Regions from separate parts of the Blautia aquisgranensis genome, predicted to be linked through region 2. Evidence: riboswitches for the same ligand, from Rfam matches in the RefSeq annotation. Region 2 holds a riboswitch; the other holds the start of a gene.
What was found. A riboswitch is a leader RNA that binds a small molecule or an ion and turns the genes downstream of it on or off. The one in region 2 is predicted to bind cobalamin.
Positions count from the first base shown of each region.

Region 1: it holds a riboswitch for cobalamin, as region 2 does, so the genes downstream of both, nikB (nickel ABC transporter permease) here and WMO28_RS12405 (cysteine-rich small domain-containing protein) in region 2, are expected to answer to the same signal.

Region 1 covers NZ_JBBMEJ010000010.1:90,643-96,828, reverse strand. The annotation lists gene hisIE (bifunctional phosphoribosyl-AMP cyclohydrolase/phosphoribosyl-ATP diphosphatase HisIE) at 1-483, shown strand, start outside; gene WMO28_RS09725 (M14 family metallopeptidase) at 620-1,579, shown strand; cobalamin riboswitch at 1,849-2,035, shown strand; gene nikB (nickel ABC transporter permease) at 2,225-3,163, shown strand; gene nikC (nickel transporter permease) at 3,164-3,991, shown strand; gene WMO28_RS09710 (ABC transporter substrate-binding protein) at 4,062-5,630, shown strand; gene WMO28_RS09705 (ATP-binding cassette domain-containing protein) at 5,645-6,186, shown strand, end outside.
Region 2 covers NZ_JBBMEJ010000015.1:43,172-49,357, reverse strand. The annotation lists gene WMO28_RS12410 (NlpC/P60 family protein) at 251-1,717, shown strand; cobalamin riboswitch at 1,901-2,105, shown strand; gene WMO28_RS12405 (cysteine-rich small domain-containing protein) at 2,372-2,686, shown strand; gene WMO28_RS12400 (PHP domain-containing protein) at 2,893-3,630, opposite strand; gene WMO28_RS12395 (glycyl radical protein) at 3,952-6,186, shown strand, end outside.

The DNA of each region.
Region 1 (6,186 bases), on a different contig from region 2:
AAAATGACCTACTGGAGCCGCAGCAGGAATGAACTCTGGACAAAGGGACTGACCTCCGGGCATGTACAGTATGTGAAATCTCTGACTATTGACTGTGATAATGACACCATCCTTGCAAAGGTGGATCAGATTGGTGCTGCCTGCCATACCGGAAACCGTACCTGCTTCTTTAAGCCTCTGGTGCAGAAGGAATACAATGATACCAATCCTCTTCATGTATTCCAGAAGGTATACGATGTGATCGCAGACCGAAGGGAAAATCCGAAGGAAGGTTCCTATACGAGTTATCTTTTTGACAAGGGAATCGATAAGATCCTCAAAAAAGTCGGAGAGGAATGCACAGAGATCGTCATTGCGGCTAAGAATCCGGATAAAGAAGAAGTAAAATATGAGATTTCGGATTTTCTTTATCATATGATGGTTCTTATGGTAGAAAAGGGCGTCAGCTGGGAAGACATTACCAGTGAGCTTTCCAAGAGATAAAAAATGTTCCTTTTAAAAGTATTTTCGCGAATTCAGAGAAATTCTGGAAGGTTTTCATGTACAAGTTCGGTTAGGCATGATATACTTACTCAAAATGAGTGCGGAAATACAGAGATAAAAGAAAGGAAAACGGCCAATGATCAAAATTGATGACTGGGTGATAGAAAAGGGAGAGAAAGCACAGGGTGAGATCAAAATCACAGGAGGTGGCATGAGCATGCCGGCAACTGTGATCTGCGGAGTGGAGGATGGACCGACGATTCTGATCACAGCAGGTGTACATAGTGCGGAATACGTAGGAATTCAGGCTGCCATGGAACTGGCTAAAGAGTTTCAGCCAGAGGATCTGAAGGGAAATGTGATCGTGATTCCTCTTGTCAATGTCAGCGGATTTGAGCACAGGACCATGAGTATGGTTTACGAGGATGGCAAGAATCTGAACCGTGTATTCCCGGGAGACCCGAACGGAACAGCTGCTGACCGTATCGCCCATACAATGGTAACGAAGCTTTTTTCTATAACAGATTATTATATTGATCTTCACAGTGGTGACGGATATGAACAGCTGCATCCATATGTATATTATGTAGGTGTTGTGGATGATGAAACAGCAGATGCTTCCCTCCATATGGCAAGACACATTGGCGTGAAATATGTAGTTCGCTCTACAACTGCGACAGGTGGTGCTTACAATTACGCAGCTTCTCTTGGAATCCCTAGTATTCTCATTGAACGTGGCGGGCAGAGCTATTGGACCTGGGAAGAGGTGGAACAGGATAAGCGGGATGTACGCCATCTGGTGCTTCACCTTCAGGGAAAAAAATGTCACGGTCTGAAACATTATCGTCAGATGCTTCTTGAGAATGTTGTTTACGAATATGCGCCGTATACCGGATGCTGGTATCCGTCCAAGAAGCCGGGTGAATATTTCTTCAAGGGAGAAGATTTAGGAGAGCTGAGAGATTATCATGGAAACATTCTTTATACTTCCATTGCTACTGAGAATGGAGTAGTACTTTATCAGACAGCAAGTTTAAATATTATCGAGGACGGTCCAATGATCGCATATGCCGCGATCACAGAAACTTTGACCTGATCTTAACCCAAAAACCTATGTTTAACTTTGAAATTCTGTTGAGAATTGAACGCAGTTAAACATAGGCTTTTTTGCTCAGACAGGATATTTTGTGCAATATACATAATGGGGTATCTGTATTTTATGTAAAATACCCAACAGGGTATAGGTATATTTCCGAAAATTCAACGAAAAAGTTAAAAGATTTAAAAAAAATTAACATTTTTCTATAGACAGGAAACATTCTCTATAATATAATAAATCCGTAATTTAATAGCATTTGCTGATTTTTCATATCAGTCGTTGCAAGTTCCGCAAGGATTAATAGGGAAACCGGTGTAAATCCGGTACGATCCCGTCACTGTAATGGGGAATCCTCAGATGAATGCCACTGGCCTGGTGCGCGTAATAGAGCCGGGAAGGTGTCTGAGGGTAAGGAGCCTTAGTCAGGAGACCTGCTTGCAATTGTCCAGGAATGATTCTTACGGAAGATAGGAAGCATGCTTTTTGTGCCCGTTATTTCGTCACGGGCTTTTTTTGTGCGTATTTCTTAATTTTTCATGCAAATTCTGCATATTAGAGTCCCCTATATTTACTGATCTGATACTTACTTTTCGACAGAACGGCTGTGTTAAAAATCGCAACAAATGAGGAAAGGAGTAAAACGTGACAAAGAAACAAGTAGGAAAAAGATTTCTCCAGATCATCATCGTATTATTTGGAATCAGCTTTTTCACATTTGGACTGACCTACCTGTCACCTGGTGATCCTGCGGAGATCATGCTGACAGAGTGTGGTAATCTTCCGACACCGGAGCTTCTGGAGCAAACGAGACATGAGCTTGGTCTTGACCAGCCGTTTCTTGTACAGTATGGTTCCTGGCTGAAAGGTGTTGTTACAGGAGATATGGGACAGTCCTATTCTTTCAAAATGCCGGTAACAGATAAGCTGGTATCCTGTTTCTGGCCAACACTTAAGATGTCGCTTCTGGCACTTCTTATGATGGTCATCATTTCCATACCACTGGGAATTCTGGCAGCTGTATATCAGAATAAATTCCCGGACTATTTTGTAAGAGGTATCACTTTCGTCGGAGTATCCGTACCAAGCTTCTGGCTGGGACTTATTCTTCTCAGTATTTTTGGTGTGCAGCTTCGATGGATCAATGTAGCAGGAGGAAGTACCGATTTTAAATCCATGATCCTTCCGGCGCTGACTCTTGCACTTGCCATGTCTGCGAAATATACCCGTCAGGTAAGAAGTGCTGTGCTTGAGGAACTTCATCAGGATTATGTAACTGGTGCCAGAATGCGTGGAATCAAAGAAAGTGTGATTCTCTGGAAGCATGTTCTTCCGAATGTAATGCTTCCGCTGGTAACGCTTCTGGGACTTTCCCTTGGAAGTCTTCTTGGAGGTACTGCAGTTGTAGAGATCATTTACAACTGGCCTGGAATGGGAAATATGGCTGTAAAAGCTATTTCCTGCAGAGACTATCCTCTTGTACAGGGCTATGTACTGTGGATCGCAATTCTCTACATGTGCATTAACCTGCTTGTGGATCTGTCCTATACTTATCTCGATCCAAGACTTAAGGAGGATAGATAATTGAAAAAGGTATTACAAGTATTTAAAGAAAATAAGCAGTTTACTCTTTTCTTTATTCTGGGTCTTGTGGTGATCGGCGTTGCGATTTTTGCTCCGCAGCTTGCCCCGTATGATCCGCTGGATGCAGTTATGACCGAATCACTGCAGGAACCAAGCTCTGCACATCCTTTTGGAACAGATAAGCTTGGCCGAGATCTTCTGTCCCGTGTTATCTTCGGAACAAGAACTTCTCTTATCATGACCTTATGCCTGGTTGCAGTGATTTTTGTGATCGGTACATTTTTAGGAGTCATCGCCGGATATTTCGGCGGCGTTGTTGACGCAGTTATCATGCGTATCGCAGATATGATGATCTCCTTCCCGGGTCTTGTACTGGCTATCGCCATTGCCGGTATGCTTGGACCGAACCTTGTGAATGCCGTTATCTCCATCGCGGCTGTAAGCTGGACAAAGTATGCCCGTCTTGCAAGAAGTATGGTTTTAAAAGTCAAGAAGAGTCTTTATATAGAGGCAGCAGTTGTAAACGGAACGAAAACATGGAAAATTCTTCTTGTTCACGTTCTTCCGAACATGGTTACACAGATGGTGGTAACTGCGGCAGCAGATATCGGAACCATGATGCTGGAGCTGGCTTCCCTTTCATTCCTGGGATTTGGTGCAACAGCACCGACACCGGAGTGGGGACTGATGCTTAACGAAGGAAGAACCTACATGGCAAAAGCGCCATGGCTTATGATCTATCCTGGTATCGCAATCGTGATCTGTGTTGTTGTTTTCAACATGCTTGGAGACAGCATCCGTGATGTACTGGATCCGCGTCAGGATTAAATAAACCAAACCGTAATTTTATGTAACAAACCAACACCCAATAGTTAGTATTTATCTTTAGGAGGATGAAATGAGAAATAACGTAGTAAAAAAAGTGCTGGCTGCTACACTTGCATGCATGATGACTTTTTCCATGACAACAATGGCTCAGGCGAAAGGTGACAAAAACAGTGATAAAGAGATCACTATCGGAGTAACAAGCTTCGCAGATACACTGGAGCCGACAGAGCAGTATTTCAGCTGGGTAGTTTCCCGTTATGCGATCGGTGAGTGCCTCACAAAATTCGATGAAAACGGTGAGATCGTTCCATGTCTTGCAGAAGAGTGGGAGAACAGTGACGATGGAAAAACATGGACATTTAAGATTCGTGAGGGTGTAAAATTCTCCAATGGAGATGACATGACACCAGAGATGGTTAAGGCTTCCATCGAGCGTACTGCTGAGAAGAGCGATCGTGTTCCAGAGTTCTTTGATCTTGACAGTATCGAAGTTGACGGACAGAACCTTGTGTTCCATCTTAACAGAGCCAATGCAAACATGGCAGGATGTCTTGCAGACCCGTTGTTCCTGATCGTTGATACAAATGTAGATGACTCCACATTTGCAATGGAGGGACCAATCTGTACAGGTCCTTACGCAGTAGAGTCTTTCAGCCCGACAGATTCCTGTGTTGTAGTAAAAAATGAGAATTACTGGGATGGCGAAGTCCCACTTGACAAAGTTACACTGAAATGTGTTGATGACCAGACAACACGTTCTATGGCTCTTCAGACAGGCGAGATCGATATCGCTTACAACCTGAAAACAGAGAACCTGGTAGAGTTCGAGGGAAATGATAACTATGAGATCCAGGAGCTTCAGTCTCTTCGTTCCACATATGCATTTATGAACCAGAGTGAGGGACGTGCTCTCAGCGACAAAGCACTTCGCCAGGCACTTCTTCGCGGTCTTGACAAAGAAACATACTGTAACACTCTTCTTGAGGGTGGCGCAACAGCTGGTAAAGCTCCGGTTCCGCCAACACTTGATTTTGGTTTTGATGAGCTGAATGATGAGAATGCTTATGATCCGGATGGCGCTAAGAAGATTCTTGAGGAGGCTGGATACAAAGATGTTGATGGTGACGGATTTGTAGAGACTCCGGACGGAGATCCGCTTGTTCTTGATTTCGTTATTTATACAAGCCGTGCGGAGCTTGGTGTATATGCACAGGCAGCACAGGCCAGCCTGAAAGAGATCGGTATCAACGTAAACCTTAACACTGTAAGTTACGAGACACTTCTTGACATGAGAGATTCCGGTCAGTATGACCTTCTTATCTGGAACGTACTTGTTGCAAATACAGGTGATCCTGAGAACTACTTAAGAGAGAACTGGTACAGCTCTTCTGCAAACAACACAGCCGGCTACAACAATCCGGATGTAGACAAGCTTCTCGATGAGCTTGCACAGACTTTCGATGAGGACAAGAGAAAAGATCTGATCGTTGACATCCAGCAGGATATCATGGACGATGCAGCAACTGTATTCTTTGGTTATGAGACAACTTACCTCTTCTCCAACAAGAAGGTAACCGGTGTCAAGATGTATCCGATGGATTACTACTGGCTGACAAAGGATATCACTCTTGCTGAGTAAAGGAGCGCTTATTTATGCTTGAAATCAAGGATCTTTCAATCCGGTATGGAAAGCAGACACCTACTGTTGAGCATTTCAACCTTTCTATGAAAAAAGGTGAGATCATTAGTGTGGTAGGAGAGAGTGGAAGTGGAAAAACAACCGTTATCCGTGCTGTTCTCGGCGCACTTGCCGGGGGCGGCCGGGTAAGTGCCGGAGATATTCAGTTTAACGGACATTCCCTGCTTTCCAATACAAAGGATGAATGGAGAAATTTAAGAGGTACCCGCATTTCCATGATTTTCCAGGACTGCGGTGGAACCCTGAATCCGATCCGTAAAATCGGAAGTCAGTATGTGGAGTATATCTGTACACATACTGATGTATCCAAAGCAGAGGCATGGAAAAAAGGATGTACCATGCTTCAGAAAATGCGTCTTCCTGACGCAGAAAATATCATGAAAAGTTATCCGCACCAGCTTTCCGGTGGTATGCGCCAGCGAGTTGGTATTGCGATGGCTATGACCTTTAATCCGGAACTTCTTCTGGCTGATGAGCCGACCAGTGCTCTGGATGT
Region 2 (6,186 bases):
CAGGATTTTTCCATTTTTAATGTCGAAAACATTAATAAATGTTACAAAATTTTAAACTAAATAATAGAAAATCCTTGCAATCCAAATAACACTGTGTTAATATATACAAAGATTGAAACAAGATATTTCAGAAATATTACATGAACTGCTGACAGATGAAATAACAGCAGACATGAATAGGTAGTAGAGCGGATCAGGAATATCCGCCATATAATCAGAATTCAGAATCAGATTGCGAGGGTGAACAGTCATGAAGAAAAGAATATTATGTTTGACACTGGCGCTCATCATCAGCGGAGCACAGGTAGTCAGCGTAAGCGCAACAAGAGAAGATGAAGCAGCACTTCAGCAGGAGATGGATGCAACCAACGAGCAGTTGAATGCAACATATTCCAGACTGGATGAGCTTTCTGCACAGAAATCGCAGATTGAAGGCGAAATTTCAACTCTAGACGCGAATCTTGTAAACGTGATGGTTTCGATTCAGACGCTGGAAGGAGATATCTCCAATAAAGAAGCCGACATTGCATCTACACAGACTAACCTTGAGAAAGCGAAGAATGCTAAGGAGAAGCAGTATGGGGCGATGAAGAAACGTATTCAGTACCTTTATGAGAAAGGTGGAGATGATGCGTGGTTTCAGATGATGCTCAATGCCGAGAATCTGTCTGAGCTTCTTACGAGAGCTGAGTATACACAGAAGACATATGAGCAGGACAGAAAGAGCCTTGAGAAATATTCCAACACAATCGAGCAGGTAGCCAGCCTGGAAGCACAGTATACACAGGAGAAGGCTGAACTCGAGGGAATGAAGCAGGAATATGAGGCAGAGTCCCAGAATCTTCAGGCACAGCTGGATGAGAAACGTGCAACATCTGCAGATTATGATAATGAGATCGCTTATGCACAGCAGCAGGCTACTGATTATGCGAATCTTCTTGCAGAGCAGACAGCAGAGCTTCAGAGATTAGAGGCAGAGCGTATTGCTGCTGAGGAGGAAGCGAGACGTCAGGCAGAAGCTGAAGCGGCTGCAAGAGCACAGGCAGAGGCTGAGGAAGAAGCAAGACGTCAGGCAGAGGCTGAGGCGCAGCAGAATGAAGCAGATGCGAGCGAAGATGTTCAGTACGATGAGGACGGCAATGTGATCGAGAACACAGATGAAGATACGGATGCCGGGGAAAATGAAGATGTTCAGTATGATGAGGATGGCAATGTGATAACAGATGAGTCCGGTAATACTGATGGTGATAATACAGATACAGCAGAAGACAATGCTGATTACGATGAAGGCGGAGAAACAGCAGCAGATGCGTCAGAGGATAATTCAGAAGATACTTCTTCTGACAGCGAAAGCTCTTCTTCCTACAGCAGCGGATCCGGTTCATCTGTTGTAGATTATGCAACACAGTTTGTAGGTAATCCGTATGTATGGGGCGGAACAAGCCTTACCAACGGTGCAGACTGCTCCGGTTTTGTGCAGAGCGTATATGCGAACTTTGGCGTAAGCCTTCCGAGAACATCGTATGAGCAGCAGAATGCAGGTACAGAGGTATCTTACGCAGATGCACAGCCAGGAGATCTGATCTGCTACGGCGGACATGTTGCTATCTATATGGGTGACGGTCAGATTGTTCATGCTTCCAATTCCCAGGATGGTATCAAGGTCAGCAATGACGCTACATACAGAACAATCGTATCTGTAAGACGTCTCGTATAAGAAAAAAGAGACAGATAAATATCAGCCTGAATTAAGAAATACAGCAGCCCGGTGAAAAGCCAAAGCAATTCATCGGGCTGTTTTTGCGTGATTTTATATATTGTTGAAAAACTTCAAAAAAATAAGCAAATGGTATTGACACAGAATTAACATGGTGTTATTATAATGTCAGTATAATTCCATATTGAACATAGCAAGTGCTGAGGGTGTCTGACAGTTATCTGATAATTATCAGAGACCAGCAGAAAAGGGAATCAGGTGAGAAACCTGAGCGATCCGGTCACTGTAACGGAGGAGCGAATCTCAGAATCCATTGTACGTAAGTATGAGAAGGAGAGAGGAGCGATGATCCCGGAGCCAGGAAACCTGCTTGTTATGGCGAGGTTAAACTTCCGTGTAAAGTGTAACAACCATTTCAGGGACTCCGCACCCCTGGAACGTTGTCTACTTTTTTACGAGAGTAGGCATTTTTTTATGGAATGCGCCTGTTCATATGAATTATACATGATTAAATGGCAGGCGATACTACTCCGGATACATTCGTTCCCTCCGCGCACTCATGAACGGATTATATTTCTACCCCGGGGTGGCATCGCTACCTCTTTTTTTATGGGAAAAATCATGAGTGCATAACCTTGGGAGGAGGTTGTGGTCATGGCAAAACCATATTGGGAGGGCAAGGAATTTTCTTATTACAGTCATAAGAAATGTGAGTATTTTCCATGCCATACGGGAGCAGACCCGGACAATTTTAACTGCCTGTTCTGCTATTGCCCGTTATATGCGCTGGGAGATAAATGCGGCGGTAATTTCCGGTTCCTGGACAGCGGCATCAAGGACTGCTCCAGATGTAAGCTTCCACACAGAAGAGAAAATTACGGATATATTACAGGTAAGTATAAAGAACTTGCAGATCTTGTGCGTAAGCAGAGAGAGAATACGGAAGAGAATGTGAAGAAACCGTATTAAGGTATGATAAATATAAGAAGTGGGTATATAAAAGCCAGTGTTGACGAGGAAAAATGTCGACCTGGCTTTTTTGATGCGTTAAAGAATACGAAATATGCTGCAGCATCAAATGAAAAGAGCCGGTACTGACAAAAAAATGTCAGCCTGGCTCTCACAGGACTATTGGAAAATCAGTACAGGAAGCTGCTGAAATTTTTTGCAGAGATTTACAATTGTGAAAGAACAGAATCTTCATGCGTCTGCAAAAATACCTTCAGCCGTGGAAGTTGATTGTTCAGGATCAGACGCTCCGGAAACATGGCCTGATGAACAAAATCAGCAGCATATGTAAAGTCGCCGATGTGTTCCGGCCCGTGGCTGTCACTGGAAAGAAGCAGCGGGAGATCATATTTGCGGCAGCAGCGCAGGATCTCGAAACAGTTTTCTCTGGTATCCCCGCGATATCCGTAAGGCGCCAGGGATGCTTCGTTGATCTCAAAGATCGTGCCGGTTGCTTTTGCGGCTCTGGCAAGGATATCATAATTAACAGGATAATGAGTATTATCACTATGTCCCAGGATCTTGACACAGGGATTTTTCATTACATTGATAAAAGCTTCAGTGTTCTCGTTACGGGTACCACAGCGGTAGTTCCAGCTGTGCATGCTGGCGATTGCATAGTCAAGTTTACCTAATAATTCCTGATTCAGATCTACGGTGCCATTCCGGTCAAGAATGTTCAGCTCGATCCCGTAGAGAAGCTCAACTCCGAAATGCTCCTTCGGAGAGTAGGTGAGACTGCGGAAATAAGAAGAAGTTCCGGCAGCCAGCGTTCCGGGACCGTGATCCGTGATGCCAAGAAGACGGAGCCCTTTTTTTGCGGCAGCCCGCGCCATGTTGGTGATCGTGCATTCCGTGCCATGTCCGCTGGCAATGGAATGGGTGTGCATATCGGAAAGATACATAAAAATACACCTCTTTTACAGTTCGTTTCCTGTATTGGGAACGGATATGTTTTCTAATGAATTCTGATAAAACAAGTATGGCAGAGTGGAAAAATAAAGTCAATAGAAAAAATCTCAATTACACGAAAAACAAATAAAACTCACAGAATTCAACCTACAAAAACCACAAAAACGGCAAGGAATACATGTTGGATTTCGTTGACATCAAAGTGGGGGTAAGGTATAATGAAAGTACATGAGCACATAGCCGGACAGGAGCGGTTCTGGAAGCGTGGAGGCAGACAGATCACCAGAAACAGCCGGTTGTGAGAAAGGAGAATCATGGAGAAATTTCATATAGCAGATATCCCGAAAACAGACAGGATCACGCATCTTGTTGATAATCTTTATGCGAAGATGCCGGTGATCGAATCTGCCAGAGCGAAACTTGTCACAGAGTCTTACAAAGAAACTGAAGATGAGCCGATCATTACGAGAAGGGCGAAAGCTTTTGCTCATATTCTGCGTAATATTCCGATCATCATCCGTGATGAGGAGCTGATCGTCGGAAGTAGTACTATCGCACCGAGAGGATGTCAGACATTCCCGGAATATTCTTTCCAGTGGCTGGAGGATGAGCTGGATACAGTAGCTACACGAACAGCAGATCCATTTTATATTGCGGAGGAGACCAAGGCAGAGCTTCGCGAGGTACATAAATACTGGAAGGGTAAGACTACAAGTGAACTTGCAACTTCCTATATGGCACCGGAAGCGATCCGTGCGATCGATCACAATATTTTTACACCGGGAAACTATTTCTACAATGGCGTTGGCCATGTAACAGTCAAATATGAAGAGGTTCTGGCTATCGGTTATGAGGGAATCATTGCCAAGGCGCAGAAGGAACTGGATGAGTGCAATGTGGGAGATGGAGATTATGCGAAGAAATCACGCTTCCTCAATGCAGTGATCTTAAGCTGTCAGGCTGTTATCGATTATGCACACCGCTATGCGGAGCTTGCAGAGAAGATGGCATATGAGACTCAGGATCCGACCAGAAAACAGGAGCTTCTTCAGATCGCATCCAACTGTACACGTGTACCGGAGAAGGGCGCCCGTAACTTCTATGAGGCATGCCAGTCCTTCTGGTTTGTACAGCAGCTGATTCAGATGGAGAGCAGCGGACATTCTATTTCACCGGGACGTTTTGACCAGTATATGTATCCATATTATAAGAGTGATATGGAGGCAGGTAATCTTACCAGAGAGTTTGCTCAGGAGCTTATGGACTGTATCTGGGTTAAATTAAATGACCTGAATAAATGCCGTGATGCTGCATCCGCAGAAGGCTTTGCCGGCTACAGCTTATTCCAGAACCTGATCGCAGGCGGACAGAATAAGGATGGCGAGGATGTGACCAATGATCTCTCCTTTATGTGTATCCAGGCATCCATGCATGTACATCTTCCGGCACCGTCACTTTCTGTAAGGGTATGGAACGGATCTCCTCATGAATTCCTGATCAAGGCAGCCGAGCTTACCAGAACAGGAATCGGACTTCCGGCTTACTATAACGATGAGGTTATCATTCCGGCACTGCAGAGCAGAGGTCTGACTCTTGCTGATGCCAGAGAGTACAATATCATCGGATGTGTTGAGCCGCAGAAAGCCGGTAAGACAGACGGATGGCATGACGCAGCATTCTTTAACATGTGCCGCCCGCTGGAGCTTGTTTTCTCCAACGGTATGGATAAAGGCGTTCAGGTCGGTATCCAGACTGGTGATGTTACAGAGATGAAGACATTCGATGAGTTTTACGATGCTTATAAGAAACAGATGGAATACTGCATCTCACTTCTTGTAAATGCAGATAATGCCATTGATGTGGCCCATGCTGAGAGATGTCCGCTTCCTTACCTTTCCTGTATGGTGGATGACTGCCTGAAACGTGGCAAATCTGTTCAGGAAGGCGGAGCTGTATACAACTTTACAGGCCCTCAGGGATTTGGTATCGCTAACATGGCTGACTCCCTGTATGCGATCCGCCAGCTCGTATACGAAGAGAAGAAGATGACCATGGAAGAGCTGAAGGAAGCTCTGGCATGGAACTATGGTAAAGGTATTGATGCACAGTCAGCAGCCGATATCACTACCATTGTAATGCAGAAGCTTCAGGAGAATGGCATCAGCGTAAATGCAGACATGGCTAAAGCTGTTATGACAGCAGCTATGGGAACAGAGCCATCTCCGGAGAAGAAAGCAAGATTCGAAGAAATCCACAAGATGATCGACGAGGTTCCGAAATTTGGTAACGATATTCCGGATGTGGATTATTTTGCAAGAGATGTGGCTTATACCTATACAAGACCGATCCAGAAATATATGAACCCGAGAGGCGGCCATTACCAAGCAGGACTTTATCCGGTATCAGCCAATGTTCCTCTTGGCGGACAGACAGGTGCCACACCGGATGGACGTTATGCACATACACCGGTTGCAGATGGCGTTTCTCCATCAGCAGGCAAGGATGTGAAGGGACCGACAGCGGCAGCTACTTCTGTATCCCGTCTGGAT